DNA from 4 places in the Mesorhizobium sp. M1142 genome. Region 4 is predicted to be linked to each of the others. Evidence: predicted binding sites of a transcription regulator. Region 4 holds the regulator's gene; each other region holds the start of a gene.
The links. Region 4 encodes LexA, which represses DNA repair genes until DNA is damaged. Its sites were predicted from a motif close to TGTTCNNNNTGTGTTCNG; they were not measured.

Region 1 (7,427 bases), on a different contig from region 4:
GAACTGCGGAAATCCTGGCGGTAGCGCATCCCCGCCTCGCGCTGCTGGCGCGACAGCGAGGTGAGGCCGCTCAGCGGGTCGACATTGCGCACCCGCACGATGCCGCCGGTCGCAGTGTGGCCGTCATTGGAGACCTCATAGAGGCGCGCCGCCTCCTGTGTTCCTTTGGCCAGCCGCTTGCGGCCGAACCTGTCGTCTTTCAGCGCGAAATCATGGCCGATCTCCTTGCGGATGCGCACCTGCTCGGCCTCGCCCTTCGGCAATCGCGTCGGCCTGGCTTTGGTCTTCTGGGCGATTTTGCTGCTCATCGGCTCGGTCCTCCTGGTTTTTTGTCGTCGGGCTCTGGCGAATTTCCGTCATCCACTGGGCTCAAATCGTTTCGGCCGGCAGCGTGCGCAGGAAGCGCGCCGCGTGATAGGCGCAGTAACTTTTCGAAGGCTTTGTGCGCAGCCCGCAGCACAGCATGTCCAAACCGGGGCGACTGCCGGTGGCATCGTTTTCGGCATCCTCCTGCAGCGTCGTGTCGAGCGGCGCGCGGCAACGGTCGAAAAGGCAATCGATGAAGCGCATGGCGGCGAAATGTGGCTGGCGGCCGCCGGCGGCGATCGGGCGCGGCGCCGGCATTTCGAGCCGCTCGCCATCGGACCCGGTGATCCGAGCCGGACCCGGCTGCCAGGCCGGCGGCGCCAGCCTGGCCGACAGCCTGGCGGGGCGGCAGCGTGGCTCGGCCTTCGGATCGGCCTCCGCTTGGCTTGCGGCATTTGATGGCTCAGGCGCCGAATCTCCGAGCCGGCCGCCCGAGCGTCCGCCACACCGGCCCTTGGATCTGGCAAGGCCGATGGTGCGCAAACGGGCGGTGCGGTGGACGATGCCGATGATGGCCGCGCGCGAGGCCGGGCGGCCGCCCAGCGCGGTCAACCGGGTGGCGATCTTCGCGGCCGACAGCCCGCTCATCAATAAGTTCTCGATTTGTTCCAATTCAGAGGCGGAATAGCGGGCGGCCATGATGTTTTATTCCCTGCAAGGGTGGTTGTGTGTGGCGCCGGCTTCGCCGGCTCTCAGGCTGGAAAGCCGATCAGCCTTCGCGTGGCCTGCTACGATCGAGCTTCATCTCGGCCGCCTGCCTGGTTGCGCCGGAGACTGCCTTGCCCATCCGCTTGTCGAAGGCGATGACCGTGCCGTCTTCGGTACGGATCCAGGAAACCGCGGCACCCGCGTTGCCGGTCGACGGGTAATTCGTGGCCGGAGCCGTGAGGGGAACGGCTCCGGCCGTTCCGGCCGCTTGCGCTGCCGGAACCGAGGCGCGAGCCTCGGGCATCGGCCCGGCCGGGGAGGAGGACAGCCGCGACGAAGGGGAAACGGTTGGCACATGCATGGCCTTGGCGATCGTTTGCGGTACCGCCTCCAGGCCAGCGCCGCCGGCGCGCTGAACGGCGGATTTAAGGACCGAAAGCTGGTGAAGCGACTTGTGCATGCCCGCATAAGAGCATAACTCAAATCATAATGCAAGCGATTCTTGCATAGACGAAACCGAATCTTATGTCTCAGATGGGAGCCATGGCGAAAACTGCACTGTCGATCAAGGTCGGAGCGGCGATCCGCCGGGCGCGCAAGCAGCGCGGCCTGGTGATGCGTCACATTGCCGAGCACAACGACACCGACGTCGCTGCCGTCGGCAATTGGGAGACCGGGCGCAACCTGCCCAAGACCGAGAACCTTTTGAAGACCGCCGCTTTCCTGCGCGTCGATCCGGTGGCGCTCGGCAAGGGCGAGGTCGTCTTCCTCGAAGATGCTGGACCGGTCGCCGATGCCGAGATCGTCACCGATCCCGGCCCCCTGCCCGCCGGACCGATGGACATCCAGCTTCTCGGCACCGCCGTCGGCGGCGACGATGGCGACTTCACCTTCAACGGCCAACCGGCCGGCTATGTCCAGCGGCCGCCGGGGATCCGGCATCTGCGCAATGTGTTTGCGCTGCACGTGCTGAGCGATTCGATGGTGCCGCGCTACGAGCCCGGCGAGATGATCTATTGCGGCGGCCGCGACGCCGTGCCCGGCGACCATGTGGTGATCGAGACGCTGCCCGAAGAGAACGAGCAAAACGGCAAGGCCTTCATCAAGAAGCTGGTCAAGCGCACCGCCGCCGAGTTGATCGTCGAGCAGTACAATCCGCCCAAGACGCTGACCTTCAACCGCTACGCCATCAAAAACGTCTTCCGCGTCATCCCGCTCAAGGAACTGCTGGGGTATTGAGGAGGGTTTTCCCTTCTCCCCTTGTGGGAGAAGGTGGCCGAGCGAAGCTCGGTCGGATGAGGGGTGCCGGACGGATCGCTACGTAAGGCTTTAAAATCGTTCCATATTTTAACGCCGAGTTTCTTCCAGCACCCCTCATCCGGCTCGGCGCTACGCGCCGATCCACCTTCTCCCACAAGGGGAGAAGGAAGTTCCCCCCTCAAGCCCGCCTCGACTGCTCCGGCTCTCGACCGTTGAGCAGGCGCGCCTCGGCGCGCACCCGTTGCCGGTCGTCGATGAAGGCGGCCTGGATCGAAACGGCGGCGCCCGGCAGGCCATCGGCACGGCAGGCCTTGCAGATGAGGCGCCCCGAAAGCGCTGATAGCGGCGTCTCCGGCCTCACCCCATGCCGCTTGAGCTCGGCCGGCTTCCACCACCTGTTGCGGCCGCAATCGATGCACTCGACGGCAATCGAGACGACATCGGCGATCGTCGCTTCCTTGCCCGCCAATGCCATGGCCACCCCATCGTTGTTCCTGCTTTGTTCACATCATTATCGGTTTTTGGAGCGGAGTCGAGTCGGTTCCGCTTACATCAACGTGAAAGTTTCACTTGTTCAATTATTTGAGTTATGCTTATATCTCATGCGGGCTGGAATCGGCGCGAGCCACGGAACCGCGGCCGGCCGGCAGCAAGGGAGCGACGATGAACCCAGCCCAGTTCGCCCATGCCTGCGGCTATAGCGGCGACAGCCCGGCCATGCTTGCCGCTTTCGCGGCCATCCGCCAGGACGGCATCCGCAAGGCACGCCAGGGCCATCGCCAGCGCAAGGTGGCGATTGACCAGATGAAGCCGAGCCGCGTTCTGTTCCTGGCGGCGATCCGCCCGGCGCAGACAGCCGAGGAGGCACTCGAGGACGCCGCCCGCTTCCTGGCGATGTTCCGCAACATGCCGCGCTGGCGGCAGGAAAGGCGCGCCGCCGACCTCGCCCGTGCCAGACAGCAGCGCCTCTTCGCCCGCTTCTTCCGCCGCTACGGCCACCGCCTCTGGGCGTTCGAGATCACCTGAAGGCGCGGGCCTTCCCTTGCAAGTCAAAACGGATATTGCGATCGCCGACGTCGCACCGTATGTCTTCGCGCGATGAGCGAGATCGAATTCCGTCGCGCGCAGGCGCCCGACCTGCCGGCGATCGTTGCAATGCTTGCCGACGATGTGCTCGGCGCAGACCGGGAAGACCTATCCACGCCGCTTGCGCCATCCTATCTCGATGCCTTCAGCGCAATCGATGCCGATCCCAACCAGTTGCTGGCCGTGGCTGTCGAGGCCGGGCAAGTGGTCGGGACCCTGCAACTCACCTTCCTTCCGGGTATCTCCAGGAAGGGTGCCTGGCGCGGCCAGATCGAAGGCGTTCGCGTCGCCCGGCAATGGCGCTCGCGCGGCGTCGGCAAACTGATGGTCGAATGGGCGATTGAAACGTGCCGTTCGCGCAATTGCAACTTCGTCCAACTCACCACGGACAAAGGTCGACGGGAGGCGCACGATTTTTACGAGCGCCTCGGTTTCACCGCCAGTCATCTCGGCTACAAGATGGCGCTGTAGGTTGCGGCGGCGGCCTCCGCGCTGCTTGACAATTCACCCGCAATGTTCTCTTTATGTTCCTATCATAACGCGAGACAATGCGGCGTTCGAGCCGCCGCGAGCGAACGGGCCGGATGGAAGCCAACATCCTCCACGCGGATCTGGATGCCTTCTATGCCTCGGTCGAACAATTGCTCGACCCGGCCTTGCGCGGCAAGCCGATTGCCGTCGGCGGCGGGGTAGTGCTTGCCGCATCCTATGAGGCCAAGGCGTTCGGCGTGCGCGGCGGCATGCCGGGACGGCGGGCGCGGGAACTCTGCCCGCAACTCATTTTCGTCGGCGGCCATTTCAAGGACTATCAGCGGCTGGGCGATGCGGCAATCAAGGTGCTCGGCGATTTCACGCCGGTGGTCGAGCGGATTTCGATCGACGAGGCCTTTGCCGACGTCGCCGGCTGCACCCATTTGTTCGGCTCGCCGGCCGAGATCGCCGGCAAGATACGCCGCCGCGTGCGGGCCGAGCTCGGCCTGCCGATCTCGGTCGGAGTGGCCCGCACCAAGCATCTGGCCAAGATCGCCTCACAAGTGGCCAAGCCCGACGGGCTCGTGGTGGTCGATCCGCGCCACGAGCTGGAATTCCTCCATGAGCTGCCGGTCGAGCTGATGTGGGGCGTCGGCCCCGTCACCAGGGAGCGGCTGGCCGGTATCGGCGTCAACACCATCGGCGAGTTGGCGAAGACCAACAGTGGCGCGCTGGAGCGCCTGCTCGGGCCGGCGGCGGGAGAGAAACTGAATGCGCTGGCGTGGAACCGCGATCCGCGCAAGCTTGAGACGCAGCGCCGGGCGCGCTCGGCCGGCGCGCAATCGGCGCTCGGCCGAAAACCGGCCGACGAGCAGGTCTTCGTCCCCGCTTTGCTGCATCTGGCCGACAGGGTCGCCACCAGGTTGCGTGCGAAATCCCGGCCCGGCCGCACGGTGACGGTTCGTGTCCGCTTTGCCGATTTGCGCTCGGTGACGCGCTCGGTCACGCTCGACCAGCCGATTTCGGCAACCGCCATGCTGGCCGAAATCGCCGAGGCGCTGGTGCGCAAGGTGCTCATCGACCATCCGCACGAAAAGACCATCTCGCTGCTGGCGATCGCCGTATCGCATCTGGAGCAGCATGCCGGGCTGCAACTGGAGCTGCCGCTCGGGCTCGACGACCGCCGCCGCCCCGGCACCCGGAAGGACGCGGCGCGCTGGATCGCGGATCGCGCCATCGACAAGATCCGCGACCGCTTCGGCTGGGAGGCGGTCGGCTACGCCTCGGTCGCGCTCGGACTACAGCGGTCGGTTCCCGACGCATTTCGGGAGCTGGCCGAGAAGGAATTGTGAGTTGCGCGGCGGGGGCGAAAAAAAAATTATCCGACAGGAGCCAGGGGCGATACGGCCGGCCCGTTCAAAGCCGTGCCGTCGACGGCAAAATGCGAGCCGTGGCAGGGGCAGTCCCAGCAGCGTTCCAATGAGTTCCAATGGACGTGGCAGCCGACATGGGTGCATGCGGCCGAGCGCTTGTGGAGCGTGCCGTCCTCATCGCGAAAAGCCGCGACTTTGGTAAGCCCTTCGCGCACGATGGCGCCCTCTCCCGGCCGCAGCTTATCGGCGGAATCGATTTCGCCAGGCGCGACATACTCGGCAAAACTCCTGATCGCTGTCGCATTCTCCGCCAAATAGTCGCCGATCGCCCGTACCGTCTTGCGGGAGGGTTCGTAAAGTTCCCGCCAAGGGCTTTCCCCCTTCAGGATCAGGTCGGAAACCAATTGGCCGGCAACAACCCCATGGGTGATGCCCTGACCGGAATCGCCGGTGACCACGAAGACATGCCGGTTGCCGGGATTGCGGCCGATGAACCCGGCATAGTCGACGGTCTCCATCACCTGCCCGGACCATCGATTGGTTTCCGCGCCGATATCGGGCACCAATTTTTTGATCCAGTCCGCCAGGCCCGCGAAGCGGTTGTCGGCATCGTCGGCCTGCCCTGTCTTGTGGTCCTCACCACCGACGATCAGAAAGTCGGTTTTGCCTTCACCAGGCTGCAGGCGAACGTAGTGATAGGGATCCAGCGTGTCCCAATAGAGTGCATCCGGCAAAACGTCGCGCGCGATCTCGAACGACATCGCGTAGGTCCGATACGGCGCTTGCTTGGTGTGGAGCGCGACCCGATCGTTGATCGGCGAATTAGTGGCGACAACGGCCGATCTGGCAGACACGGTAAAGCCCGAGACCGTGCTTACGCGGACGCCGCCGTCGGTCTCCGCGACCTTGTCGACGATGGTCTGCGCATAAAGCATGCCGCCGCGCGCGCGAATGCCCGCAGCCAGCCCGCGGAGATATTCGAGGGGGTGAAATGTCGCCTGATTGGCGTAGCGAAGGACGGGCGTATCCGAAAAGCCTGCAAACGACACGCCTGCGGTTTTCTCGACGTCGACACCAATCTTCAGAGCGGCGCCCAGTTCGCGCTCGATGACGGATTCCCTTCTGCCTGACGCCGGAAACAGAAAGCCGTCGAGGCGGCGGAAATCACACGCGATACCCTCTGCTTCCTGGATCGATTGGACACGGTCGATAGCCGCCGACTGGCTTTGGTAGTAAATCCGCGCCAGTTCCTCGCCGCGCAATTTGATCAGTTCCGAAAAATAGTCGTCGCAGATCGACGACAGATGCGCGGTGGTGCGTGCCGTCATGCCGCTTCCGATCCGGCCGCGATCGAGCACCGCCACCTTTTGCCCGGCGACGGCCAGTTGGTAGGCGACCGACAGTCCGGCAATGCCAGATCCGACGACCACGACATCGACCTGTTCACTCCGCTCGAGCGGAACCGCCTCAGGCGCGACTTCGGTTGCCGCCCAAAGCGATACAGTCCTTTCATCGCTGACATTCATTGGCGGAGCCCTTCATACCCGACATTCGGATAAACGGACGCCAAGATTCAAAGTTCCTCGACGCCTGAATGCCTGCGTAAGCTTGACGTCACCGCCGGTCCGCCCCGACGCGTTGTGAGCCGGCCTGGCTGGGCGGTGCGATGCACTTTGCGTCAGGAGGGATCGTTTCCTGCAAATGCGACATTCGAGGCAGCCCTGGTCGTCAGACCAAAGCGTTGCGCCGCCCCAGGCGACCAGGGCGATGCCGGCCGGCCGACCAACCCACTGGCCGGCAGGAAACACCGGTTCGACGAGAACCCACGAAGGTCCCGAAATGACCCAGAAGCGGGCGTTCGGCAGCGATCCGAGCAGCAACGATTTGGCAGGACCGAAAATCGGCATGGAATGTCGCAATCATCATCATGTCCCGTCCAAGTTGTGGACACGTCCTTCTCAAAGGCGCACTCTTGGCATGCGAAACGCGAGCCAGAGTTTCGTCCAACGCTTCACATGCCTGACTTGCGTCGGTGATTGTCTGAGCCATCCGGATACTTCCGAATGGGCAGACTTCACATTGTGTCGCCTATCCGTGATCAGGCTACGGCCGAAGGCACGTTGCAGCCCGTTCCGGATCAACGATCAACTGGGAGGTAAACAACATGCCTGATTTTCAGCGCAGAGAACTTCTTGTTCAAGGAAGCGCGGCTCTTGCCGCAAT
Region 2 (7,427 bases), on a different contig from region 4:
CATCAGGGCGATGGCGCCGAATGGAGCGCGGACCTTGCCCTCTGTGATGAAGTAGACGAACACATCGCGTGGCTTGACCGGCGCGTCGGTTGAAGGATCGGCACGCGACAGGTCGACCGGCACCTTGCCTTCCGCCCAGGTGTTTGCGCGCGCCGCCCATTCGTCGAGCGCCTTTGGCGTGTAGCAATCGGGATTGTCGTCGCTGCCGGTCTGCAGCCGCGCATAGATGAAATCGCCGGTAACGTCGCCAATCCCAGGATATTTGGCGTGGTCGGCATAGACGATGGCGGCCTTGTGCTTTCGCGCCAAGGCGGCGAACTCCGGCACGACGAAGCTGTCGTTGCGCACCTCGACCGCGTGGCGCAGCGCAACGCCGTCCTGCTTTTCCGGCAACAGCTTGAGGAAGGCCTCGAAATCGTCCGGGTCGAATTTCTTGGTCGGCGCGAACTGCCACAGGATCGGCCCGAGCTTGTCGCCAAGTGCGGCGACGCCCGACCCGAGGAAGCGCATGATCGATTCCCCGGCCTCGCCGAGCACGCGGCGGTTGGTGACAAAGCGGTTGCCCTTCAGCGAATAGACGAAACCATCCGGCACCTCGTTGGCCCATTTGACGAAGGTCGGCTCCTTGAAGCTCGAATAATAGGTGCCGTTGACCTCGATGGTGGGCACCTGCCGGCTGGCATAATGCAGTTGCTTGGCCTTCGACAATTTGTCCGGGTAGAAGGACGTGTCCCACGGCTCGAAGGTCCAGCCGCCCATGCCGGCGCGGATTGTTCCTGATTGAGTCATGGTCGTCCTCCCGGTTTGCAGAAAAGGATCACGCGATGGCGGTCGTCTCGACGGCTTTCGCCATGTCGACGACCGTCCATCCTGGCCGATATGGATTGGGCCGGCGACCCGTTTCGCGAAAGCCGTAGGCCTTATACAACGAAACGTTCCGTTCCATTCTGGCATTGGTGTAGAGTCGGATCTCAGGCAAGCTCCACAAGCGCGTCTGTTGCTCGGCCCAGTCGAGCAGCCCGATGCCGAAACCCTTGCCCTGAAAGGCTGGCGCAACGGCAACGCTGAAGATCATTGTATGGTCCGCATTTCGTTCGAGAACGATCAAGCCGGCCGGCTGTCCATTCTGCTCCAAAAGCCAGACCTCGCCGCGTTGGATGCGCGGCGCATAGTCCTGTGTGACGGGGATCGGCGGCGCTCCGAACAGGGCAGTGTAGGGCGCGTAGGCGTCGGTGGTGAGCGAAATCACCGTGGAGAGATCATCGGCCCGAGCGGCTCTCGTCATCAAAACTGGCCCGCGCCGGCAGCGGCCGCAATCACCTTGTCCATGCCGTCGGCGATCGCAGCGACGGCATTGCGACTGGCGTCGCCCAAGCCGTGGCGCTCAGCGAGCCAGTGCGCGTCATTGTAGGAGAGCCAGACCTTGCCTTGCCCGTCCTCCCAAGCCAGTGCCTTGACCGGCAAATCGATGCCGGCAAGCTGCCGGTCCTGCATCAGTGGCGTACCGCCTTTCGGATTGCCGAAAATCAGGAGCTGGGTTGGACGCAGTGATGTTTCGACGCTGCGCGCACCAGCGGCGTGATCAATGCGGGCGAAGACCAGCAATCCTGCACGTTCGACAGTTTCGACCAGGCGATCGATGGTTTCGGTCACGCCGAAGCGGCTTTGGACCGTGATGAGACCGTTCTTTGCCATCACTCCGCCGCTTCGCGCTTGCCTCCGGGGCGCCGCTCCAGCAATTCCCTCAGGAACTGCCCGGTATAGCTGCGTTTTTCGCGGACGATGTCCTCCGGCGTGCCGGACGCCACCAGCTCGCCGCCGCCGTCACCACCTTCGGGGCCAAGATCGAGAACCCAGTCAGCGGTCTTGATCACCTCTAGATTGTGCTCGATGACGACGACCGTGTTGCCCTGGTCGACCAGCTCGTGCAGCACTTCAAGCAACTTGGCGACGTCGTGGAAATGCAGGCCGGTGGTTGGCTCATCGAGAATGTAGAGCGTCTTGCCGGTCGCCTTGCGCGACAGTTCCTTGGCAAGCTTGATGCGCTGCGCCTCGCCGCCCGACAAGGTCGTTGCCTGCTGGCCAACATGGATGTAGCCGAGGCCGACCCGTTTGAGTGTCTCCAGCTTGTCGCGCACGCCGGGCACGGCGGCGAAGAAATCGACGCCTTCCTCGACCGTCATGTCGAGAACGTCGGCGATCGACTTGCCCTTGAACAGGACGTCCAGTGTCTCGCGGTTGTAACGCTTGCCGTGGCAGATGTCGCAGGTGACGTAGACGTCGGGCAGGAAGTGCATCTCGATTTTGATGACGCCGTCGCCCTGGCAGGCCTCGCAGCGGCCGCCCTTGACGTTGAACGAGAAGCGGCCCGGCTGGTAGCCGCGCGCCTTCGACTCCGGCAAGCCGGCGAACCAGTCGCGGATCGGCGTGAAGGCGCCGGTATAGGTGGCGGGGTTGGAGCGCGGGGTGCGCCCGATCGGCGACTGGTCGATGTCGATGACCTTGTCGAGGAATTCGAGCCCCTCGATGCGGTCGTGCTCGGCCGGATGCTCGCGCGAGCCCATGATGCGGCGCGACGCCGCCTTGAACAGGGTCTCGATCAGGAAGGTCGACTTGCCGCCGCCGGACACGCCGGTGACGGCGGTAAAAGTGCCGAGCGGGATTTCAGCGGTGACGTTCTTCAGATTGTTGCCGCGCGCGCCGACGACCTTCAGCCGGCGGCTCTTCTTGGCCTCGCGCCGCACTGCCGGTGTCGCCACTTCGAGCTCGCCCGACAGATATTTGCCGGTGATCGAAGCGGGCGTCGCCATGATCTGCTGCGGCGTGCCCTGGGCGATGATGTGGCCGCCATGAATGCCGGCGGCCGGGCCGATATCGACGACATAGTCGGCGTGCAGGATGGCGTCCTCGTCATGCTCGACGACGATCACTGTGTTGCCGATGTCGCGCAGATGCTTCAGCGTATCGAGCAGGCGGGCATTGTCGCGCTGGTGCAGACCGATCGACGGCTCGTCCAGCACGTAAAGTACGCCGGTCAGGCCGGAGCCGATCTGCGAGGCAAGACGGATGCGCTGGCTCTCGCCGCCTGACAGCGTGCCGGAGTTGCGCGACAGCGTCAGATAATCGAGCCCGACATCGTTGAGGAAGCGCAGCCGCTCGCGGATTTCCTTGAGCACGCGCACCGCAATCTCGTTCTGCTTGTCGTTGAGCGAAGCGGGCAGATCGGTGAACCACTGGTCGGCCTTGCGGATCGACAGCTCGGTGACCTCGCCAATGTGCTTGCCGGCGATCTTGACCGCGAGCGCCTCGGGCTTCAGCCGATAGCCGCGGCAGGCCGGGCAGGGCGTGGCCGACATGAAGCGCTCGATCTCCTCGCGCATCCAGGCGGATTCGGTTTCCTTCCAGCGGCGCTCGAGGTTGGGGATGACGCCCTCGAAGGTCTTGGTCGTCTTGTAGGAGCGCAGGCCGTCATCGTAGTGGAAGGTGATTTCGCGCTCGCCGGTGCCGTGCAGGATGGCTTGCTTTGCCTCTTCGCTCAGATCCTTGAACTTGTCGCCGAGCTTGAAGCCGTAGGCAACGCCCAGCGCTTCCAGCGTTTGCGCATAATAGGGCGACGTCGATTTCGCCCAAGGGCTGACGGCGCCGGCGCGCAGCGAGACATTCTCGTCGGGCACGACCAGGCTGGCATCGATGGCGCGTTGGCTGCCGAGCCCATCGCAGGTCGGGCACGCGCCGAACGGATTGTTGAAGGAGAACAGCCTGGGCTCGATCTCGGGAATGGTAAAGCCGGACACCGGGCAGGCGAACTTTTCCGAGAACAGCATGCGTTCATGCGTCTCGTTCTTCGATTTGTTGACCGAATCCTCGCCGGTCTGGCTGGCGTCGAGCGGCCTGTCGGCAAATTCCGCTACCGCCAGTCCGTCTGCAAGCTTCAGCGCGGTCTCGATGGAATCGGCGAGCCGCGTCGCCAGATCGCCGCGCACGACGATGCGGTCGACGACAACGTCGATGTCATGCTTGTACTTCTTGTCCAGCGCGGGCACGTCGGCGATCTCGTAGAAGACGCCATCGACCTTGACGCGCTGAAAACCCTTCTTCTGCAGCTCCAGCAGTTCCTTGCGGTACTCGCCTTTGCGGCCGCGCACCATCGGCGCCAGGATGAACAGCCGGGTGCCTTCCTCGACTGCAAGCACCCGGTCGACCATCTGCGAGACCGTCTGGCTCTCGATCGGCAGGCCGGTGGCCGGCGAATAAGGTACACCGACGCGGGCGAACAAAAGCCGCATATAATCGTAGATCTCGGTGACGGTGCCGACAGTCGAACGTGGGTTCTTCGAGGTGGTCTTCTGCTCGATGGAGATGGCTGGCGACAGGCCGTCGATCTGGTCGACGTCCGGCTTCTGCATCATTTCGAGGAATTGTCGTGCATAGGCCGAAAGGCTCTCGACATAGCGGCGCTGGCCCTCGGCATAGATCGTGTCGAAGGCAAGCGACGACTTGCCTGACCCCGACAGCCCGGTCATGACGATCAGGCTGTCACGCGGCAGGTCGAGATCGACATTCTTCAGATTGTGTTCGCGTGCCCCGCGAATGGAGAGATATTTATGGTCGGCCATCGCCGGTCGCCGCCTCAGAATCTGGAATTCGTGGGATGGGCGGGTTTTCCCGACCATCCCCTATGTAGGTAATTTCGCCGCCTTTTCGAGAGACGCCACAACTCTCGACCAAAGCGTTTAACCGCCTTTCGCGCGAACGGGCAAGCGGAAAGAACAAAGGCCGAACACGCTCCTGACAAAAGCTGCCCGTGCGGCTGGGTTCACCCGGGGTTCACAAAGCGTCTCGCGATCACATTTTTCGGTAATCGGCCATTCAAGGTTGACGTCCATCTGTCACGGGGGCAGACTCCAAACGTCAACGAAGCCGGCCGTCTTTCGATGGCCTCGCGGCCTGGGGCTAGCCTGCGAGACGCCGCGGGTTATGCGATGAGCGCTTCGACGACAGTCGCAACGAACAGAAGGAGAGCAGAGGCATGACTCCACCGGACAGTTCCTTGAGGCTCCACGTGTCGCTGGAGCCGCGGCAGGTATAAGTGGCTAGGCCAAGCGTTTTGCGCTACCTGCCAACGTTGACCTGCCGATCCCCACAACAATCAGAGACTGCTAGTCGGATCGTCGGCTGAACGCCGCGAAGCATCCGAAATAAAAAGCCGGCAGTACACTCCCGGCAATTTGGATTTTAGATCCAAGAAGCCCCGTCAATTGCACAAGCAATGACGGGGCTGTTCGTTTGAAGGGCACATTTGTGGTGCATGCCAGGCGAACTTACCGGCTGGGGGGCCTGATTCCGCCGGTAGCGACATCGATGGTTATGCTGCCGGAAATCCGAACGTCGGTATCGCCGATCTTGAACGTGCCGTTGCCGCTGCTTGGAACCGCGTCGTCGGGCTCAGGCTGCGGCCCTGGCTCGGCGATGCGATAGTCGCTGGTCACGCCGGGCAGGGCGCCCTTTTGCGAAGACGTCGAATTATCTTGGGCAAATGCCATGTCCACCAGCATGTTCGTGCCGGCCACAGTAGCGATAGCAAGGCACAACAGGCTGGATGAACGGCTGGCGGTCATCGCCGGACTATAGTGCCGTGATGGCGGCAAGACCAGACCGATGGCGCTGAAATTGCGGGCGCTCAATCGCGTCGGTTGCGTCCGCCGGCCCTGCTCGTTCATGCGGCCTGCTTGCGGGTGTCGAAAACATGGTCGACGAGTCCCCAATCCTTGGCCTCCTGGGCGGTCATGAAAAAGTCGCGGTCGAGCGTGCGTTCCACTTCTTCGTAGGTGCGGCCGCAATGATGGGCGTAAAGATCGGTCATGCGCCGCTTGGTGCGAAGGATGCCCTCGGCATGGCGCTGGATATCGGAGGCTTGGCCTTGGAAACCGCCGAGAGGCTGATGCAGCACGATGCTGGTGTTGGGTAGCGCGATACGCCGCCCTGGCGTGCCCGCCATCAGGAGAAACGAGGCCATCGAGGCGGCGAAGCCCATACAAACGGTGGAGACCGGGCAGCTGATATACTGCATCGTATCGTAGATGGCGAAACCGCTGGTCACCACGCCACCCGGCGAGTTGATGTAGAGCGAGACCTCCTTGTCGGGATTGTCGGATTCCAGCGACAGAAGCTGGGCGCAGACCAGCGCCGAGGTGCCGTCGTCGATCGGCCCGTTGATGAAGACGATGCGCTCGCGCAGCAGCCGCGAAAATATATCGAAGGCACGTTCGCCGCGACTCGACTGCTCGATCACCATCGGCACCAAATTGGCAAGGCCGCTCATCGTTATCTCCTTTGACTGTCGTCGTTCAGGCCGCGCGCATAAAGAGGCGCGCGGTGTTTGCGGCGATCTGCTTGTACTTGGGAGTACGCGCTTCAAACGAAAGTCGGCAACCGGCGCCTGCCATGGCGATCTCCGGCACTGCTGCCCGAGCAAAACCATCATGGACGATGCGCAGATGCGTGCCGCCGGAAACGGTGCGGTCGAGCGTAAAGGTGACGATGCTATCCACTGGCCTATCGTTCATTGGGCTTTCCACCGGGCTGCCGGGCGGCACCCGCGTATCGCCGGGCGCCGGCCGCTCCCGCCAGGAATAGCGCAGCAGCCGTCCGGGATCCGCGTCGAGGATTTCGCACTCGATCGGCGCATCCGGCGCTTTAAAGGCAAAGCGGTTGCCGACCTTTGGTTCAATGTCGTTTGGCATCATCCAGGCCGCGAGCAGGTCCGGCACTGTCAGCGCCCGCCACACTTTTTCCGGCGGCTCGGGCAGCTCGCACTCGAACTCGATCTTGTCTGCCGCCATTTCCGCGCGTTCTTTGCCTCGGCTGGTCATTGGTCCATGTCCTTCAAAACCGTCTTGAGCCTTTCGATGCGCTCTGGCCAGAACGCGCGGTAGCGTTCGATCCAGCCGAGCAGCGGCGCAAGCCCGTTCGGATCGGCGCGATAATAGGCATTGCGGCCGGCCCGGCGTTCGACCACGAGGCCGGCACCTCGCAGCACCGCGAGATGCTGCGATACTGCCGGCTGCGAAACCGGCATGCCATTGCGGAGTTCCGATACCGTCATCTCGCCGTCGGCGAGCCGCTCATAGACGGCGCGACGCGTTGGATCGGCCAGTGCCCGAAAAATCTCTGCTTCGATCATTCCAGAAGCATAAGTCGATACTTATCGGTTTGGCAAGTCGCGTTTTTAAGACAGGCAGTGTTTTTTGCGACGGGCGAGATTTTACAAACGCGTCGGAAGCCAGCGTCTCACCATGTCTGGCGATCCGTTAAACGTTGCCTCAAAAACTGGTGACGCGAGCACGGCATGGATATGAAGCAGTTCGGAGCCGACGTTTCGGAAGCCATGTTGCCTGTGCGCGGCAACAACAAGCGACTGTCCGGCA
Region 3 (7,427 bases), on a different contig from region 4:
CGGGCTCGGGGGAGAAATATTTCTCGAACTTGCCAGTTTCGCCATCGAAAGTTTTAGCGTCGGCCGGCGGCTCCTTCTTGGCGGTGATGTTGGGCCATTTCTCGGCATATTCGGTGTTGATCTGCAGCCATTTGTCGAGGCCCGGTTCGGTATCGGGCTTGATCGCGTCGGCCGGGCATTCCGGTTCGCAGACGCCGCAATCGATGCACTCGTCCGGGTGGATGACGAGCATGTTCTCACCTTCGTAGAAGCAGTCGACCGGACAGACCTCGATGCAGTCCATGTATTTGCATTTTATGCAATTGTCGGTCACGACATAGGTCATTGGTCGGCTCCGGGACGTCCCATTTTGTTGGGCTTTTTTGGTGAGGTAACGCCTTTGTCCGCTGGTGGCAAGGGCGGCCCCTGCCAGCGGTGCCGCGGTTTCCGGAATGGAATTCCGGAAGGCCGGCAAAGCGGGCGTTCGACCTTGCTCAATCGTCGCCGAGCAGGTGGTCGGTCTGGCGGCGTTCCTTCTTCGTCGGGCGACCGCTGCCGGCCTCGCGCAACGGCGGCACCGCATCCGGAAGCGCCTCGCCCTTGGGCGTGGCGGGCGGCGACATGTCCTCGTAGAGCAGGCGGGCCTCTTCGGCCGGGCCACGCCGTACGCCGGTGCCAAGGACTTTCCAGACGAAGATCCGCCGCTCCAGCGTGATGGTCAAAACGTCGCCCGGCCGGACCGCATCGGAGGCCTGCGCTGCTTTGTCGCGATTGATGCGGACGCGTCCGGCGACGACCAGCCTGGCTGCCAGCGTGCGCGATTTTACCGCGCGCGAGAAGAACAGCCACTTGTCGATGCGCTGGCGGGCATCAGTGACCATTGGACGAGCAGCTTACTTCTTCAGCTGGTCGCGCAACGCGGCGAGCTTGGCGAAGGGCGAGTCCGGGTCGAAGCGGACCGGGCGTTCCTCACGCGGTTTCGACTGGAAGGCGGGCTTTGCGCCTTGGGCGCTGCCTTTACCGTCCTGCCGGCCAGCCTTCCAGTCGGGCCGGTTTTCGCGCCGGTCGGGGCGGTCGCCTTGTGGCTTGCCGGCGCGCTGCTCTCCAGCCTCGCCTTGCGGTTTAGGCTTGAACTTGCTGCGATCGAAGCGCGGTTTGCCGGCGCCGTCACGCGGGTCGTGGCGCCCCTGACGGGCGGCCCGGTCGCCTGGTGTCGGTTGCCCGCCCGCATCTACCGGCGCATCGCTGCGACTGTCCGGCGCAGCTTGACCATTGCGCGCGCGAGCGCCCCGTTGATTGTCCCGGGGGCGGTGGTCATGCTGGCGATGACGCGGGCGCTGGTCGAAACGACCCTGCCGCCACAACAGGATAGGTTTTGGCTCCTCCGCCTCCGGGGCAGCGTCGTCGGCGACTGCTTCCGCCGTCGCTGCAGGTTCGGCCGGCGATGTTTCCGTCGTTTCGAAGATCGGCGGCTCTGCCGGTGCCATAGCCTCAGTTTCCGCCCCAAGTTCCGCCGCCCTTGGCTCGGCCGCTGGTTCTGCAACCGCTTCGGCGGTGGGCAGGATCTCTTGCGTGACTTCTGCCGCAGCTTCAGGGGCTGGAGCTTCCGCGACAGGCTCTGCCGTCGCTTCGGTTACAGCTTCGGCCGCCGCCTCCGCAACGGGAGCCGCATCCGACACGGGTTCCGAAGCCTCCGCCGGCGGCTCTGCCGCGGCAGATGCTTCCGCCATCCTCGCCTGCTCGACTCGCGTTGCGTCTTCAGCCGCCTGCTTTGCAGCGGCCGCTTCGCGCGCGGCATTGTCCTGTGCTTCGAGCCGCGCCTTGACCTCGGCCGCCGGTTTGGCATCAGCGCGATAGCCGAGCCCCTTCAGGATTTCTTCCATGTCGTCGGCGGTCGCGCCGAGGATCGACATCATCGGCGGCGTCACCATGAAGGACTGGCCGTCATAGGCGCCATCGGGGCGAGGCCCGAGGCCCGGCTTCCAGTTGGTCGCCGGCCGGATCAGGTCGGCCAGCCGCTCGAGAATATCGACGCGTACAGCACGCCGGCCAAGATTGCGGTAGCCGGCAAGCTTGTAGAAGGTCTTGTCGAAGGTCGGATCGATGACCACCGAGGTGCGGCCGGAGGCCAGTGCGTGAACGACATCGCCGAAGCCGGGCTTGTCCTTGCCGTCGTTTCTCAGCGCCCACAGGAGCGTGATCAACCCGGCCGGCGCCGGCTTGATCAGCGCCGGCACAAAGACATGGTAGGCGCCGAAGCGCACGCCGAGGCGGCGAAGCGCCGCGCGGCCTTCCTGGTCGAGCGACTTCATCTCGTCGGCGATGTCGCGACGGTTGATGAGGCCGAAATGCTCGACAAGCTGGAAAGCGATGCCGCGGCCGATGCCGGTGATCTGCTCGGCATTCTTGAGGTCGACCAGCGGCTTCAGCAGGGATTCGATCTGGAAATTGACGAAGCGCTCGGCGCGCGCCGCAACCTTGTCGCGGGCCGGACCGGTGAGCTGCTCGTCGGCCAGCAGGACAAGACGCGGCTTCAAAGCGTCTTCGCCGGCGACCAGCGTGCCGATCGGCGCGCCGATCCAGCGCAGCGTGCCATCCGAACCCAGGGCGATGTCGCCATTGGCAGAGGCGCCGAAGCGCTCGGCCCGCGCCTCGAACTCGGCGGCAAGCGCCTTCTGCGCCGCCGCCCGCACCGCCTTGGCGTCCTCGCCGCCGGCGCTCTGGTCGGCGGTAAAGCGGAAACCCTGCAGCTCGCCGACATGATGGCCTTCGACGAGGACGGTTCCGGTTGGGCTGATTTCGGCTTCAGGCATCGTGTTTTCTCTAAGGCGCCGCATGAGGACGGAAGTCCTGCGGTCTACAAAACGTTTCGTCAACCGCTCATGCAGCGCATCCGACAATCTGTCTTCGATTTCGCGCGTCTTTTCCTGCCAGTGTGCCCGATCGGCCAGCCAGCCGGGTCGGTTGGAAACGAAGGTCCATGTGCGGATCTGGGCAATCCTGTGCGACAGCGTGTCGATGTCGCCTTCGGTGGTGTCGGCACGGCGCACCTGCTCGGCCATGTAGTTCTCGTCGACATGGCCATGCCTGGCAAGGTCCATGTAAATGGAGGCGATCAAGTCGGCGTGCTGGGCCGGCGCGATCTTCCTGTAGTCGGGAAGCGCGCAGGCTTCCCACAGCAGCGCCACGCGTCTCGCATCGGTGGTGAGTGCCCGGACGTCCTCGTCGCGCGACAGATGCTCGAGCGCCTGCGCGTCCACGGCCGGCAGCGCGCGCGTCAGGCCCTCGACCGGGGCGTTGGTCTCGATCGAGCGCTTCAGCGCATCGAGGTTGGCTAAATCGAAATGCGCGGTGCGCCACTGCAGCACTTTCACCGGGTCGAAATCATGCGCCACGATCTTCTTGACCAGTTCCTCATCCAGCGGATCGACCTGGCCGGTGACGCCGAAGGTGCCGTCGCGCAGATGCCGGCCGGCGCGGCCGGCAATCTGGCCGAGCTCGGCCGCTGTCAGGTTGCGGTACTGGTAGCCGTCGAATTTACGGTTCTGGGCGAAGGCGACGTGGTCGAGGTCGAGGTTGAGGCCCATGCCGATGGCGTCGGTTGCGACGAGGTAGTCGACGTCACCCGACTGGAACAGCGCCACCTGGGCGTTGCGGGTGCGCGGGCTGAGTGCGCCGAGCACGACGGCGGCACCGCCTTGCTGGCGGCGGATCAGCTCGGCAATGGCATAGACCTCGTCGGCCGAGAAGGCGACGATCGCGGTGCGCCGCGGCAGGCGGGTCAGCTTCTTCGAGCCGGCATAAGCAAGATGCGACAGCCGTGGCCGGGTCACCACCGACACGCCCCGCAGCAGGCGCTGCAGGATGCCGTGCATGGTGGCCGCGCCAAGCAGCAGCGTCTCCTGGCGGCCGCGCAGATGCAGGATGCGATCGGTAAAGATGTGGCCGCGTTCGAGATCGCCGGCGAGCTGGACCTCGTCGATGGCAACGAAGGCGGCGTCGGTCTCGCGCGGCATCGCTTCCACCGTGCAGACCGAGTATTTCGCGCCAGCCGGCTGGATCTTTTCCTCGCCGGTGATGAGCGCAACCTTATGGGCGCCGACCTTCTCGCAGACGCGCGCATAGACCTCGCGGGCAAGCAGCCTGAGCGGCAGGCCGATGACGCCGCTTTCATGCGCCACCATGCGTTCGATGGCGAGATGGGTCTTGCCGGTGTTGGTCGGGCCGAGCACGGCCGTCACGTCCCGGCCGGTCAGGATCAGCGGTTCAGTGTGTTTCGGATGGATGTTCATCGGCCTGGAAATAAGGCTCTCCGCCTCGCATTGTCGGGAGCGCGCCCATATTGGCCGCGTATGACAGGCGACACATAGGGATTTCGGGCGCGAAGCGAAAGCGGAATGTGCCGAGGGCAGGCCGATTGGTCGCTTCAAAGCCAGAAAATCTGTTCCCGATTAACAGTTGGAACGAGTCTGGAACGAATCAGCGACGAATCACTGACTCTCGCCGATTCAGGTTTTGTTCACGGCTACATCTGGGTTTTCTGCCGGCGTACCTCACCACATGCTGAATCACGGGAACTGGCCCGATTCATGCAAGCGGCATCCAGGCGAGCACCATGGTTAACCTTTGCCGGTGAATGGTCGTGGGTGGCCAATCTGCTTCGCACAACATTATGAAATTATTGATGTTTCCTAACGCGCTTTAATCATTTCGAGGGCGTTTTCAGCTCTCGTCGTTAACGTTCCGCTCAAAGCCGGAACGAATCGGCGACGAATCAGAGATAGCCGAAGTTTCTTGGTTTGTTCACCGCAACATGTTGTGTTGTGAACAGCTTCTCCACCGAGAATCCACAGGCTGCGGGACGGATTGTGCACAGGCTGCGCAGCGGCCATTAACCTTTGCGTGCTGGTTCGGCACACGCCGGCGTCATGGCCAATCGGTCGGCGCACTTGCCGCATGAGGCTCAGACTCGGCCTCACGCTGAACGGCTTGTTCAAGGCACGTCCTCTCCGACGGCATAGCGCTGCAATGTAGGGCCGACGGTCTGGATGATTTCGTCGTGAGACAGGGCGACGACCGGTGGTAGGCCCAGCAGGTAACGGCACATCGCCAAACCCAGCAGCTGGCTGGAAATGAGTCCGGCCCGCCGGCCCGCATCGGCGGGATCAGCGACCGCCGCAACCAGTGGCCTCACCTGGTTGGCAAATACATCGCGCAACTTTTCGGCGGCGAATTCGTTCGACGTCGCCGACCGCAGCAGAATTGCCATGCCGGTACCGTTGGCCGGATCTTCCCAGATTTCGAGAAATCGCCTGATCAGTGTCTTGCCGATGGCGGTTCGATCGATCACCCGCAGTGCCGGCAATTTCAGGTCGACGACCGCCGCTCTGGCGAATAGCTCGTCCTTGCTGCGGAAATAGCGGATCACCATGGCCGGATCGATCGAGGCATGGGCGGCGACGTCGCGGATGGAGGCGCCGTCATAGCCGTGCTTGGCGAACAGCAGCCTCGCGGCTTCGAGGATCTGGGCGCGGGTGCGGTCCGACTTGCTGGTTTTCTTCTGCTGATTCTCGCTCATGAAATCCATATGCCAACGGCTGTTGACAAATGCAATGGCTTCGGCTAGAAAGTCAACATGTGTTGATAAATGGAGAGCGAAAATGTTGCCTGATGCAACGGAAGTCCTGATTATCGGCGCCGGCCCGACCGGCTTGGCGCTGTCCATCGTGCTGCACCAGGCCGGGGTCGACCATATTCTGATCGACAGGCTTGGGGAGGGCCTTCAGACCTCGCGGGCCGGCGTCATCCACGCTCAGACGCTGGAAGCGCTGGAGCCTCTGGGCGTCACGCGCGGCTGAGCGAACTTGCCCTGAAGCTGCAGAATTTCGCCATCCGAGATCGCAGCCGGGCACTGCTCAAGCTCGATTTCGGAAAGCTTCCGTCGAGACATCCCTATCTGATGATGCTGCCTCAGAATCTCACCGAGCAGGTGTTCGCCGAGCGGATTGCCGCCCTGGGCGGCGTGATCCACCGCATGGTCGAGGCCAAAGCGGTGGTTCAGGACACTGACGGTGCGCGCGTGACGGTGGTCGAGAACGGCCGCGAGAAGATCATATCGACACGTTACGTCGTTGGCGGCGACGGCATGCACAGCCTGGTGCGCAACTCGGCCGGCATCGAGTTCGACGGCGCGGCCTATGAGGCGTCGTTCGTTCTCGCCGACGTTCGTCTCGACTGGCCGGTTGGGCCAACCGAAGTATCGCTGTTCTTTGCGCCAGCCGGACTGGTGGTGGTGGCGCCGCTCCCAGACGGATCGTACCGCGTCGTCGCGACAATGGACGATGCACCGGAAAAACCCGCAGTCGCAGACATACAGGTGCTGCTCGACAGCCGCGGACCGACCGGCAGACGAGGCCGGGTGCTTGAGCTGAAATGGAGCTCGCGGTTTCGCGTGCATCACCGCCTGGTCCGGTCATACCGCAAGGGCCGGTTGTTCCTGATGGGCGATGCCGCGCACGTGCACAGTCCGGCGGGAGGGCAAGGCATGAATACCGGCATCGTCGACGCGGTCGTGCTTGGCCAATTGCTTGGCGACGTGGTGAACGGCGTGCGCCCCGAAGCGGAGCTCGAACTCTATGAAACGCTGCGACGCCCGGCAGCCCAAGAGGTGCTTGACCTGGCTGGCATGATGACCGGCATGGCGCTTGCCCGCAGTCCAGTGAAGCGGTTCGTTCGCAACCTCGTACTATCGGTGCTGAACCTCACACCATTCCTGAAGCGCCGCATCGCCTTGAAGCTGTCGGGCCTCAGCCGGGCACCGCTTGCCCGTCTGCCGGCACCCGCGTGCAAGGCAGGTTCAATTACCCGAACCCAGCCTGAAGCCAGCCCAGCGCTGAAGCTTGCCGCGTGACAGCCCGGCTATCTGCCCGTACCTGCCGTCGGGCCGGTACGGGGGCATCCGCGACATCCCAAGCCTCAGCTGATGTACTGGCCGCCATTGGCTGAAATGGTCGAGCCGGTGATGAAACCGGCATCGTCGGAAGCGAGGAAGACGACGCAGCGCGCGATCTCCTCCGGCTCGCCGAGACGGCCGACCGGGATGTGCGGGATGACACGCTCGTTGAGCACCTTCTCGTCCATCGCCTTGACCATCTCGGTGGCGATATAGCCGGGGCAGATGACGTTGACGGTGATGCCGGCGCGCGCGCCTTCTTGGGCCAGTGCCTTGGTGAAGCCGATGTCGCCGGCCTTCGAAGCCGAATAATTGACCTGGCCGACCTGGCCTTTCTGGCCGTTGATCGAGGAGATGGTGATGATGCGGCCGAACTTGCGGTCGCGCATTCCACCCCACAACGGATGCGTCATGTTGAAGACGCCGGAAAGATTGGTGTCGAGGACCTCTTTCCATTGCTCGCGCGTCATCTTGTGGAACATCGCGTCGCGGGTGA
Region 4 (7,427 bases):
CCGGGCCGCGCTCACCATGCGCAATCTGGCGATCTCGGCCATCGCGGTCATTCTGGTGTCGCCGCACGAGGTGGTCGGTCCGAGCTTCCAGATGTCCTTCGCCGCGACGGCGGCCCTTGTCGGCGCCTATGCCGGCTGGTCCGATTACCGCACCGGCAGGGCCACCACGCCGCCGCCCCGGCGATCGCCGCTACGCTTGGCCACGCGAAAGGTCCTGCTGGGCATGGGCGGCCTGGCGATGACCTCGATCATTGCAGGGAGCGCCACGGCGCTTTTCGCCATATGGCATTTCCAGCGCGTAGCGCCGCTCAGCCTGTTCGCCAATCTGGCCATCATGCCTATCGTCTCACTGGTCGTCATGCCCTTCGCCGTGCTCAGCGCGCTGGCGATGCCGTTCGGCGCGGATGGGCCTTTCCTTTACGTGATGGGCAAAGGGCTGACGGCGATGATCGCCCTGTCCGGTTGGATCTCCGAGCGCTCGCCGATCGATGCGGTGGGTCTGATTTCGCTGAGATCTGTCCTTCTGGTGACGATCGCCCTCGTCGTTGCCAGCATGGCGACGACCTGGTTGCGGCTCGCGGCAATTCCTTTTGCGCTCGCCGGCTTGCTAACGACAACGCAGACGCGCGTACCCGACGTATTGATCTCGGAGGACGCACGGCTGGTCGCGCTGCCGATCGGCAGCGGTGAGCTCGCCGTCAACCGGGCACGCCCGAATGAGTTCACGATCGACAACTGGAAACGCGCGCTCACATCAGAGGCTATCGTCGCGCCGGAAACACCTGGAAAGAACGATCCGCAATTCGACATTGCCGATCCGGCCGACCTACCGCCGGGCATGCCGTTCATTTGCACGGACGGTCTCTGCCTCGCCAGGCATCCATCCGGCGCGATCATTGCGCAAGCCAAGGACCGCGATACCGCACGGCCAGCCTGCGCCTTCGCCAGCTTGATCGTCATCGACGACGCCACCGCCCATAATCCCTGCTACTACGACCGGCTGGTCCTCGTCGTCACCAAACGGCAACTGGCGCGCGCGGGAAGTGCGGCCGTCTATTTCGATCCACAAGCGGCAACACGCGCCGAAATCCGCTTCGCCGTCGAAAAATCATACCGGCCCTGGCACGTGCAGCGGAAATTTTCACGCGCGGCGCGCGGCCTGCCGCCATACCGCAGAGCCGACAATCCAAAAGCCGGCACCAAGGGCGCAACTCAGTAGCGGCGGATCAGCCCAACGAGCTTGCCCTGCACCTTGACCCTGTCTGGTCCAAAGATGCGCGTCTCGTAGGCCGGATTGGCGGCCTCCAGGGCGATCGAGGCGCCCTTGCGGCGGAACCGCTTCAGCGTCGCTTCCTCCTCGTCGACCAAGGCCACCACGATCTCACCGGGGCTCGCCGTATCGGCGTTGCGGATGATCACCGTGTCGCCGTCGAAAATGCCAGCCTCGATCATCGAATCGCCTTTGACCTCGAGCGCATAATGCTCGCCGCCCATGATCATATCCGGCGGCACCGAAATCGAATGCGTCTGGTGCTGGATAGCATCGATCGGCACACCAGCGGCGATGCGGCCCATTACCGGGATCGAAACGGCGGCGACGACATCGTCGTCATTGCCGGCTGCAGGGACGCGCGACGATGTGGGCTTGCCCTGCCGAGGGGCACCTTGCCCAAGACTGCCCTGGATGACACTCGGCGAGAACTTGCGTGCCGCATTGAGGCCGGGGGCGATCGAGTCAGGCAGGCGTAGTACCTCCAGCGCACGGGCCCGGTTGGGCAAACGGCGAATGAAGCCGCGCTCCTCCAGCGCCGTAATCAGTCGGTGGATTCCGGATTTGGAAGCCAGGTCGAGCGCTTCCTTCATCTCGTCGAAGGAAGGTGGGATACCGCTTTCCTTCAACCTTTCGTGGATGAACATAAGCAGTTCGTGTTGTTTGCGTGTCAGCATAGCGACCCCCAACAGAATCAGAAAACAAACCCAGAACAGACACTATCTGTTCCAGTTGTGTTCCGCAACTGTTTAAAGTTTAATGAATGCGTTAAGGCTCGGGAAACAAACGACGTCCCCTACCGGCGTACCGTATTTTCACCGCCGCGAGCCTCATCCCCTTGATTCTGCTTTCGTTTGCGCCGTTCTGGCCTCCTTGAAGGCGGCACTGGCATCGGCCGTCGGTCGGCAAAGGGCACGGAATTGAACCCGTATCGACTGTGCGGTTTGGTCAATGCACCGTGAACGAAACGAACTCAAAACGCCAACCTCGGGCTAACTCCAGGTTTCCACCGCCTGGTCAGGCTGCTTCTCGCCGGTGGAGCCTTGCTACGCGCTACCCGGTAATGGAAGAACAGTTGATGCGTGTCCGGCGTTGCGTTGGATTTTTTGAGGGAGCAGGCAAATCATGACGGGAATTCCCGATCTCGTGGCCGTAAAGGCGATGGATGCCGCGGATCCGCTGGGCGCGATGCGCGACCGCTTTGTCTTGCCGCAAGGAGTGATCTATCTCGACGGCAATTCGCTAGGAGCTGCTTCACGTGCCGCTTTCGATGAATTGTACAAGGCCGCGACCGAAGAATGGTCGCATGATCTCATCCGCGCATGGAACACGGCCGGCTGGTTCAACATGCCGCTTGAACTTGGCGACCAGCTAGGGCGCCTGATCGGTGCCGCGGTCGGCCAGACGGTGGTCTGCGATACGACGTCGGTCAACATCTACAAGCTGCTGCACGCCGCCATGGCCATGCGACCGGAGCGGCAGGTCATCGTCGCCGAGGGCGATAGTTTTCCGACAGACCTCTACATGGCTGAGGGTGTGGTTTCGACGCGAAAAGATGCGCTGCTGCGCCTCTCGGGGGTCGACGCGCCGACCATCGAAGAGCTGATCGACGAACGCACCGCGGTGGTGCTGGTCAACCACGTCAACTACAAGTCGGGCGAACTGCGCGACATGCCGACGCTGACGCGCAGGGCTCAGGAAGCCGGGGCGATGATCGTCTGGGATCTCTGCCACACCGCCGGCGCGATGCCAGTCGAGCTCGACAAGGCAAACGCCGATTTTGCCGTTGGCTGCACCTACAAATATCTGAATGGCGGCCCGGGCGCGCCTGCCTTCATCTATGTGGCTGAGCGGCATCTTTCCGACATCCAGCAGCCGCTCACCGGCTGGTGGGGCCATGCACGGCCCTTCGCCTTCGAGCCAGGCTATGCGGCCGGCACCGGCATCCGCCGGTTTCTGTGCGGCACCCAGCCGGTCCTGTCGATGCGCACGCTGAAGGGCGCGCTCGACATCTGGAACGATGTCGACATGACGGCGGTGCGCAAGAAGAGCATCGCGCTGGCGGATCTGTTCATCGAGCTTGTCGAGGCAAAGTGCGGCACTTACGGGCTCACGCTCGAAAGCACGCGCGATGGGGAAAAACGCGGCAGCCAGATTTCATTCATGCATGAGCATGGCTACCAGGTCATGCGCGCGCTGATCGAACGTGGCGTGATCGGCGATTTTCGCGCGCCATCGACCATGCGCTTCGGCTTCACCCCGCTCTATGTCGGCTATGCCGATGTCTGGCAGGCCGTCAAAGTGCTTGAGGATATCCTGCGCACCGGTGCGTGGAAGGATGCGCGCTTCGCCATCAAAGCAGCTGTCACTTGAGATTGATGCGAGAGCTGGAATCGTGAGGCTGGCGACGACGTGCCGCGCGATGCTCACGGCTAGGTTGCAAGGCCATATTGCCAGGGAGGGCGCAGGGTGTTCGAACGTCACATTGCCGATTGGGACAACGCCTATGCCAACGGCGCCAACATAGCCGGCAGCGATCGCTGGCCGGCGGCCTGGATCGAGCCCGCGCGGGTTTTCCGCGACGTGCTTTCGACCGAGGGCAGGGCGCGGCTCGACATGGCCTATGGCGACAACCCACGCAACCGGCTCGATCTTTTCCTGCCGGCCATCAAGCCCAAGGGACTCGTGGTGTTCGTTCATGGCGGCTACTGGATGGAATTCGACAAGAATTTCTGGTCGCATCTTGCCGCTGGCCCTGTTGATCGCGGCTATGCGGTGGCGATGCCGTCCTACACGCTCTGTCCGCAGATACGCATTGGCGGAATCGTCAAGGAAGTCGGCGCGGCGATCGGCAAGGCGGCGGCGATGGTCCCAGGGCCGCTGATGCTGACCGGGCACTCGGCCGGCGGCCATCTTGTTAGCCGGATGGTTACGGCGACGACGCCGCTGGCGCCCGAAGTCGTCCGGCGCGTTCGTCACGTGGTGTCGATCTCGGGGGTGCATGATTTGCGCCCGATCATGCGCACCGGCATGAACAAGACGATCGCGATCGATGAGGCCGAGGCGCAGGCCGAAAGCCCGGTGCTGCTGCGCCCGATGGACAAGGCCCGCCTGACCTGCTGGGCCGGCGGCGGCGAGCGCGCCGAATTCCTGCGTCAGAGCGCGTTGCTGGCCAACATCTGGATCGGCCTGGGTACCGCGACCAGCTCGGTCGTCGAGCCTGACCGGCATCATTTCAACATCATCGACGGTTTGGCCGATCCAGACCATCCGCTGACCCGGACCTTGATCTCGGAGTGAGGCAGGTTCAGCGTAGCATCAGCACGTCGCAGGGGGAGCCCGCCGCCGCGGCAGGCGCGAACGGCGCGCGAACGATCAGCCCGTTGGCATCGGCCAGCATTTTCAGCATCGAGGAGTCCTGGATGCCGAACGGCGTCGCCACGAGCGTACCGGCGTCATCTATGACAACAGCCCGCACATAATCTTGCCTGAGATCGTTGGCCGGCATGGCGGCACCGAGCCGTGCCCGACGTATATCCTGCTGAAAGGCGCGGCCGCCGAGCCGCGCCAGCAGCGGCTTCAGGAAGAGCTGAGTGCAGACCAGGCTTGCCACCGGATTGCCGGGCAGGCCGATGCAGCGAATGTCTCCCAGCCGCCCGAACATCAGTGGCTTGCCCGGCCGCATGGCGATCTTCCAGAAATCGAGCGTCATGCCTTGCCCGGTCAGCACGTCATGCACGAAGTCGTGGTCACCGACCGAGGCACCGCCCAGCGTGACGATGACGTTCGCGCCAGCCTTCACGGCCTTTTCAACCAGCGCAGCGATCGCCTCCCTGCGGTCCGGCGCGATGCCAAGGTCGAGCGCCCGCGCACCGACCGACTGTGCGGCGGCAGCGACACCATAGGCGTTGGAGCAGATGATCTGGTCGGGGCCAAGATCGCTGCCCGGCGGCAGCAATTCGTCGCCGGTGGCGATGATGGCGACCAGCGGCCGTTTGACCACGCGCACCTCGGGGTGATTGGCCGATGCCGCCAGCGACAAGGCCGCCGGGTCGAGCAGGCGGCCTTTGGGCAGCAGGACATCGCCCTTGGCGAAATCGAGCCCGAGGCGGCGGATGTTGCGCCCCTGCACCGTCGGTTCCGTCACTTCGACGCTGCCGCCACCGAGATCGCGGACGTTCTCCTGGATGACGATAGTGTCGGCGCCTTCGGGAAGCGGCGCGCCGGTAAAGATGCGCACGGCCTGCCGCTGCTGCACCGTTCCGGCAAAGCCGCGTCCGGCCGGCGCCATGCCGACCACCGAAAGCTTTGCCGGTACGGACGCGATATCGGCCGCCCGCACGGCATAGCCGTCCATGGCGGAGGCGTTGAACGGCGGCTGGGTGCGGAGCGCCACAACCGGCTCCGCCAGCACGCGGTCGGCGGCATCCAGCAGTGCGACGCGTTCGCCCGGCAGCGCTGCTGCGCCGTCCAGCAGGCGCTCGAGCGCCTCGGCAACTGGGACCAGCGCCATTATCGGCCTGCCTCGGTGGCCTCGTCTCCGGTGATCTTGTAGTCGCCGGATTTACCGCCGGTCTTTTCAACCAGCCTGATGCCGGAGATGACCATGGCGCGGTCGACCGCCTTGGCCATGTCGTAGATGGTCAGGCAAGCGACCGAGACGGCACTCAAGGCCTCCATTTCAACGCCGGTCTTGCCGATGACGCGGGTCAATGCCGTCACCTTCAGGCCGGGCAGTGCGGCGTCCGGCTCGATATCGACAGATATCCTGGTCAGCAGCAGCGGATGGCAAAGCGGGATCAGTTCATGCGTCTTCTTGGCCGCCATGATGCCGGCAATGCGCGCGGTGCCCAGCACGTCGCCCTTCTTGGCGTCGCCGGCGAGGATCATGTCCAGCGTCTCGGGCCGCATCGCCACAAAACCTTCCGCGACTGCCGTGCGCACCGTCTCAGCCTTGTCGCCGACATCGACCATGTTGGCTTCGCCCTGCGCGCCAAGATGGGTGAGGGCGGCCGCCATCTCAGATCGCCTCTGCCGGCGCCTTGCCCGTCAAAAGCAGGCGCGTTGCCGCAGCCACGTCCTGCTGGCGCATCAGGCTCTCGCCGACCAGAAAAGTGGCGATGCCGCTCCGCTCCAGCCGGAGGCAATCGTCATGCGAAAAGATACCGCTCTCACTGACTAGAAGGCGGCCGCCCGGCACCATCGGTACCAGCCGTTCCGAGGTCTCGAGGCTGGTTTCGAAAGTCCGGAGATTGCGATTGTTGATGCCGATCAGCCGCGACGACAGCCGCAGCGCACGTTCCATTTCCGCCTCATCATGCACTTCGACCAGCGCGTCCATGCCGAGCCCGAAAGCTGTCGCTTCGAGTTCTCTTGCCAACGCGTCGTCGACGCTGGCCATAATGATCAGGATGGCATCGGCGCCCCATGCCCTGGCCTCGTAGACCTGATAGGGGTCGAACAGGAAATCCTTGCGTAAGGTAGGCAACTCGACGGCAGCGCGCGCAGCGGTGAGGAATTCGGGCGCGCCTTGGAAAGAGGGTGTGTCGGTCAGCACCGAAAGGCAGGCGGCACCGGCTTTCGCATAGGCCCTGGCCAGCGCCGGCGGATCGAAATCGGCGCGGATCAGGCCTTTGGATGGGCTAGCTTTCTTGATTTCGGCAATCAGCGCAAACCCGCCGGATTTGCGCGTTGCTTCAAGGGCGGAAAGAAAGCCGCGCGGCGCGTCGGCATCCGTCGCCCGTGCCTTGATCTCGGCCAATGGCACGCGTGCCTTGGCCGCCGAGATCTCGTCGCGCTTGTAAGCCTCGATCTTGCGCAGGATGTCGGACATGGTTTTAACCGTTCGAAATCTCGACCAGCCTGTCGAGCACTTTCAGCGCGCGGCCGCTGTCGATGGCCTGCGCCGCCGTTACCATGCCGTCGGCAAGCGTCGTCGCCTTGCCGGCTACCACCAGCCCGGCGCCGGCATTCATCAGCACCGTATCGCGAAAGGCGCCAGCGGCGCCGCCCAGCATGTCGCGCAGTGCCTGGGCGTTGTGGGCGGCGTCGCCGCCGCGCAACTCGTCCTTGGTGTGACGCGTCAGCCCGACTGCTTCCGGGGTCAGCACAAAGCTGCGTATCTCGCCGCCGGCCAATTCGGCGACCTGCGTTTCGC

Region 1: dinB (DNA polymerase IV) is a predicted target of LexA. The motif match lies at 3,875-3,892, and genes of this name have one in related genera.
Region 2: uvrA (excinuclease ABC subunit UvrA) is a predicted target of LexA. The motif match lies at 4,766-4,783, and genes of this name have one in related genera.
Region 3: NKH42_RS07175 (helicase-related protein) is a predicted target of LexA. The motif match lies at 4,439-4,456, and genes of this name have one in related genera.

The regions. Positions count from the first base shown of each region.
Region 1 is NZ_JAMYMK010000024.1:12,645-20,071, reverse strand. It holds gene NKH42_RS27405 (DUF6456 domain-containing protein) at 1-308, opposite strand, end outside; gene NKH42_RS27400 (GcrA cell cycle regulator) at 370-954, opposite strand; gene NKH42_RS27395 (hypothetical protein) at 1,076-1,474, opposite strand; gene NKH42_RS27390 (XRE family transcriptional regulator) at 1,549-2,253, shown strand; gene NKH42_RS27385 (hypothetical protein) at 2,453-2,749, opposite strand; gene NKH42_RS27380 (hypothetical protein) at 2,938-3,300, shown strand; gene NKH42_RS27375 (GNAT family N-acetyltransferase) at 3,373-3,831, shown strand; gene dinB (DNA polymerase IV) at 3,945-5,183, shown strand; gene NKH42_RS27365 (FAD-dependent oxidoreductase) at 5,210-6,730, opposite strand; partial or broken gene NKH42_RS27360 (sulfite oxidase) at 7,369-7,427, shown strand, end outside.
Region 2 is NZ_JAMYMK010000014.1:31,190-38,616, reverse strand. It holds gene NKH42_RS21755 (DUF72 domain-containing protein) at 1-789, opposite strand, end outside; gene NKH42_RS21750 (GNAT family N-acetyltransferase) at 818-1,288, opposite strand; gene NKH42_RS21745 (DUF302 domain-containing protein) at 1,285-1,695, opposite strand; gene uvrA (excinuclease ABC subunit UvrA) at 1,695-4,616, opposite strand; gene NKH42_RS21735 (hypothetical protein) at 5,322-5,618, opposite strand; gene NKH42_RS21730 (ATP-dependent Clp protease proteolytic subunit) at 5,717-6,322, opposite strand; gene NKH42_RS21725 (SRPBCC family protein) at 6,348-6,872, opposite strand; gene NKH42_RS21720 (ArsR/SmtB family transcription factor) at 6,869-7,183, opposite strand; gene NKH42_RS21715 (cupin domain-containing protein) at 7,265-7,427, opposite strand, start outside.
Region 3 is NZ_JAMYMK010000003.1:174,425-181,851, forward strand. It holds gene fdxA (ferredoxin FdxA) at 1-325, opposite strand, end outside; gene NKH42_RS07170 (RNA-binding S4 domain-containing protein) at 474-860, opposite strand; gene NKH42_RS07175 (helicase-related protein) at 873-4,271, opposite strand; gene NKH42_RS07180 (TetR/AcrR family transcriptional regulator) at 4,973-5,704, opposite strand; gene NKH42_RS07185 (FAD-dependent monooxygenase) at 5,640-5,837, shown strand; gene NKH42_RS07190 (FAD-dependent monooxygenase) at 5,939-6,889, shown strand; gene phbB (acetoacetyl-CoA reductase) at 6,955-7,427, opposite strand, start outside.
Region 4 is NZ_JAMYMK010000010.1:175,451-182,877, reverse strand. It holds gene NKH42_RS18485 (ComEC/Rec2 family competence protein) at 1-1,219, shown strand, start outside; gene lexA (transcriptional repressor LexA) at 1,213-1,947, opposite strand; gene kynU (kynureninase) at 2,396-3,643, shown strand; gene NKH42_RS18470 (hormone-sensitive lipase) at 3,740-4,570, shown strand; gene NKH42_RS18465 (molybdopterin molybdotransferase MoeA) at 4,578-5,783, opposite strand; gene moaC (cyclic pyranopterin monophosphate synthase MoaC) at 5,783-6,289, opposite strand; gene trpC (indole-3-glycerol phosphate synthase TrpC) at 6,291-7,103, opposite strand; gene trpD (anthranilate phosphoribosyltransferase) at 7,108-7,427, opposite strand, start outside.